Regions from separate parts of the Pseudarthrobacter sp. SORGH_AS 212 genome, predicted to be linked through region 1. Evidence: riboswitches for the same ligand, from Rfam matches in the RefSeq annotation. Region 1 holds a riboswitch; the other holds the start of a gene.
What was found. Region 1 has a riboswitch for S-adenosylmethionine ahead of QE394_RS10885 (DUF1737 domain-containing protein). Riboswitches for the same ligand answer to the same signal wherever they lie in the genome.
Positions count from the first base shown of each region.

Region 2: it holds a riboswitch for S-adenosylmethionine, as region 1 does, so the genes downstream of both, QE394_RS02325 (bifunctional o-acetylhomoserine/o-acetylserine sulfhydrylase) here and QE394_RS10885 (DUF1737 domain-containing protein) in region 1, are expected to answer to the same signal.

Region 1 covers NZ_JAUTAA010000001.1:2,382,366-2,384,559, reverse strand. The annotation lists gene opgC (OpgC domain-containing protein) at 1-440, opposite strand, end outside; SAM riboswitch class IV at 680-794, shown strand; gene QE394_RS10885 (DUF1737 domain-containing protein) at 808-1,086, shown strand; gene QE394_RS10880 (rhodanese-like domain-containing protein) at 1,083-1,493, shown strand; gene QE394_RS10875 (O-succinylhomoserine sulfhydrylase) at 1,494-2,194, shown strand, end outside.
Region 2 covers NZ_JAUTAA010000001.1:510,065-512,258, forward strand. The annotation lists gene QE394_RS02325 (bifunctional o-acetylhomoserine/o-acetylserine sulfhydrylase) at 1-1,203, opposite strand, end outside; SAM riboswitch class IV at 1,247-1,362, opposite strand; gene QE394_RS02330 (VOC family protein) at 1,531-2,163, shown strand.

The sequences.
Region 1 (2,194 bases):
AAACCCGATGTCAGCCGCCGCACTTCCGCGGCAAAGGACGCTGCGGCAGCGTCATCAATCTGGTCGAGCGGCACAGTGGGCTTCACAGTGAACATCGCATGCGAACCCTGGAGTGACGCCTGCTCCAGGAAGCCCCGGAGGTTGTTCTGCTCCGAGGGGCGGTACGGCAGGGCGAGGTCGTGGCCGTAGGCGGCGGGAGATGCTCCAAGCCGTTCGGCGAAACCGGCAGCGGAATCTTCACCCCACTCCAGCACCGCGCCCAGCAGGGGTTTTCCCTCGTCCGGGTTAAGGTCGGCGGCGCTGGCGGCGCCTGCGGGCAGCACCACGGCACACGCTGCCAGAAGCACAACGGCAAGGAATGTCCACACCCTCGACGCGCCCGCGCGGAACGATTGGACCGAAGGTTTGGTGCGTCGTCGCGCGGATGTACGCATGCTCATGGAACCCCCCGGTGCCGAAGACCTGATGGGGCAGCGGCCCCACCTGTACTTTATCGGTCGAAGCCCGCCGGGAATGCATGCAGGAAGCAGCGTAAAACCCGCCCACCTGCGGCAATGCCGCCGTCGGGCGCTGCCCGGAAAGCGCCCGGCACGCCTGTGACCCTGTGTTTCCGGTTCAGTTACGGAAGATGACGACGGCGGCGGTGCGGCTCCCGGCGGCAGGTGTTACGTTTTTGGGGAGTAATGAGTACCGGCGCCAAGCCCTGACTGGCCGGTCGGCAACCCTCCTTCCACGGCGGGGTGCCTCAGGTGACTACTCGGCATATCGACCGATTCGAGCTGCAAGCGTGAGAGAAGGAGATCCGTCATGTCTGACGCACCTGTCCCTGAAGAGAAATTGTCCTACCGCCTGATCAGCGGCCCGGACGACCGCGCCTTTTGCGAGCGGATCTCGGCTGCCCTGGCGGAAGGGTACGTGCTGCACGGCAGCCCGGCAGTGACCTTCAACGGCAGCAGCGTCATCGTGGCCCAGGCCGTGGTGCTCCCGGCAGCCATCGCCTCCGCGGACGCCGCCGTCGCCACCGCTGTGGACCACCTGGAATCCGCCACTGAAGAACCCGAATTCGACGGCGAGGGCCACGCATGAGCTACGCAGGAGACCTGACACCCCAGGAGGCCTGGGCCAAACTGGAGCAGGGCGCCATCCTGGTGGATGTCCGCACTGAGGGCGAATGGGCGCACATTGGCATCCCGGACACCAAGGCCACGGACAACGATCCCCTGTTCATCCAGTGGACGTTTCCGGGCGGCATTCCCAACCCGGAATTCATAACCGACCTTGAGCAGCAGGGCCCGGAGAACCGCGGCACCGAGCTGCTGTTCCTGTGCCGCTCCGGGCAGCGCTCCATTGCGGCGGCTACGGCGGCAACCCGGGCGGGCTTCATCTCCTACAACGTCCTGGAAGGCTTCGAAGGCGAACCGGACCGTTACGGCGAACGCACCGTCAACGGCTGGAAGAACCGCGGCCTGCCCACCAACCTCGGAAAGAACTAAGTGACCTTCAACGAAGATGCCGCCGGCTGGAGCCCTGACACCCAGGCCGTCCGCGGGGGGCTGGACCGCACCAACTTCCAGGAAACGTCCGAGGCGATTTTCCTCAACTCCGGGTTCGTGTACGAGTCCGCCGCCGCTGCCGAACGCGCCTTCACCGGCGAAGACGAACGCTTCGTCTACTCCCGCTACGGCAACCCCTCGGTGGCCACGTTCCAGGAACGCCTCCGCCTGCTGGAGGGCACCGAGGCATGCTTTGCGACGGCGTCCGGCATGTCCGCCGTCTTCACGGCCCTCGGCGCGCTGCTGGCTGCCGGGGACCGGGTGGTGGCTGCCCGCTCGCTGTTCGGCTCCTGCTTCGTGATCCTCAACGAAATCCTGCCGCGGTGGGGCGTGGAGACCGTCTTCGTCGACGGCCCTGACCTGGACCAGTGGCGGTCCGCCCTGTCCGAGCCCACCACCGCTGTCTTCTTCGAGTCTCCTTCCAATCCCATGCAGGAAATCGTGGACATCGCGGCGGTCAGCGAACTTGCGCACGCGGCGGGTGCCACGGTGGTGGTGGACAACGTCTTCGCCACTCCGCTGCTGCAGCGCTGCGGCCAGCTGGGGGCGGACGTGATTGTGTACTCCGGCACCAAACACATCGATGGCCAGGGCCGGGTGCTCGGCGGGGCCATCCTGGGTACCAAGGAATTCATTGACGG
Region 2 (2,194 bases), 1.9 Mb from region 1:
CTGTTCCGGGGTCAGCTGGCTGTGGGTGGTGGAGGCCGGGTGGATCACCAGGGAACGGACATCGCCGATGTTGGCGACGTGGGAGTGCAGTTCCAGGGCGTCGACGAACCGCTGCCCCGCTTCGGCTCCCCCGGCAAGGTTGAAGGCGACGACGGCGCCCGTCCCCTTCGGCCCGTACTTGCGGCCGCGCCCGTACCACGGGCTGGACGGCAGGCCTGCATAGGCGACGGATTCGACGTCGTCCCGCCCTTCCAGCCAGCGGGCGACTTCGGTGGCATTGGCCACGTGGCGTTCCACGCGCAGGCTCAGCGTTTCCAGGCCCTGGGCGATCAGGAAGGCGTTGAACGGCGAGACCGCCGAGCCGAGGTCCCGCAGGAGCTGGACGCGCGCCTTGAGGATGTAGGACAGGTTTGCACCGAGGAGCCCGTTCTCCCCGAGGTCCCGGCCGTAGACCAGGCCGTTGTAGGTGGGATCCGGGGTGTTGAAGCCCGGGAACCGTTCCGGGTCCTTGCTGAAGTCGAACTTGCCCGAGTCGACGATGACGCCGGCGATTGCCGCTCCGTGCCCGCCGAGGTACTTCGTGGCCGAGTGGACCACGATGTCGGCCCCCCATTCCAGGGGACGGATCAGGTAGGGCGTGGAGAGGGTGTTGTCCACAATGAGGGGCACGCCGGCCTGGTGTGCCACCGCGGAGATGCCTTCGATGTCCAGGACGTCCTGGCGCGGGTTGGAGACCACCTCGCCGAAGAACAGCTTGGTGTTGGGCTGCACGGCGTCCCGCCACTGGTCCAGGTTGTCCGGGTCCGCCACGAACGTCACGGTGATACCGAACTTCTTCAGCGTGTGGGCGAACAGGTTGTAGGTTCCGCCGTACAGGCTGGGGCTGGCCACGATGTGGTCGCCCGCCTCGGCGACGTTCAGGATGGCGAAGGTCTCCGCGGCCTGGCCGGAGCTGAGCAGCAGGGCGCCGAGTCCCCCTTCGAGGCTGGCGATCCGCTGCTCCACGGCCTCCTGGGTGGGGTTGCCGATGCGGGTGTAGATGGGGGCCAGTTCCGCCAGGGCGAACCGGTTGGCCGCGCTTTCGGCGCTGGGGAACACAAACGAGGTGGTCTGGTAGATAGGCAGTGCCCGGGCGCCGGTGGCGCCGTCGGGCTCCTGGCCGGCATGGATCTGGCGGGTTTCGAAGGACCATCCGTTGGACATTCAAGGCTCCTTTGACGTGGGCCCGGCATGCTGTGAGCACCACGGGCCGCGCTTGCCGCCCGGCCGTTGCCGGACAACCAGGTCCTCACCCGGGGCACCCCACCGCGGATGGAGGGTTGCCGGCCAGCGAGCCGGGGCTTGGCGCTGGCACTCATGACCTGCGCCCAGTGTAGGAACACCTTGGCGGCGGCGGACAGGATTGTGACGAACATGGTCTCCGCGACCGCCTGCAGGACGGAAAACTGACACCCAAGAAAATGAAAATTTCGAGTAAGGCAAGCCTAAGCTGAGAGCCCGATCACAAAGTGCCAAGATGTTGGCATGCGCATGGATCACGTCTCTTACGCCTGTGAACACGATGGCCTCGCGGCCACGACCGAACGAATTGCATCTGCCCTCGGCGTTGAGGCAGTGAAAGGCGGGGTACATCCCCGGTTCGGGACCCGGAATATGATCATCCCGCTCGCGGGCCACAAGTACCTCGAAGTGGTGGAGGTCCTGGACCACCCCGCGTCGGACAAGGCCCCCTTCGGACAGGCCGTACGGGCCCGTTCAGCAGCGGGCGGCGGCTGGATGGGCTGGTGCGTCGAAGTGGACGACCTCGCCCCGTTCGAAGAGCGCCTCGGGCGCTCGGCCGTCAACGGCAACCGCAAGTTCCCGGACGGCCGGGAACTGGTGTGGAAGCAGATCGGCATCCTCGGGCTCATCGCCGATCCCCAGGTTCCGTACATGCTCAAGTGGGAGGGCGACCCCTCACTGCACCCTTCCAACGCCTATGACAGCAGCCTCAAGATGAGCTGCCTGACCATCGCCGGTTCCGCTTCGCGGGTCACCGAATGGCTGGGCGAGCCGGTGGAGAAGCCGCTGGAGGACGTGGCTGTCGAATGGGTGGCCCCGCACGGCACCCCCGGCATCCTGTCCGTCACCTTCGAAACCGCCAATGGAGCAGTCACCCTCTGACCCTCCACCTGTGGTCCGGTTTCACACCGGA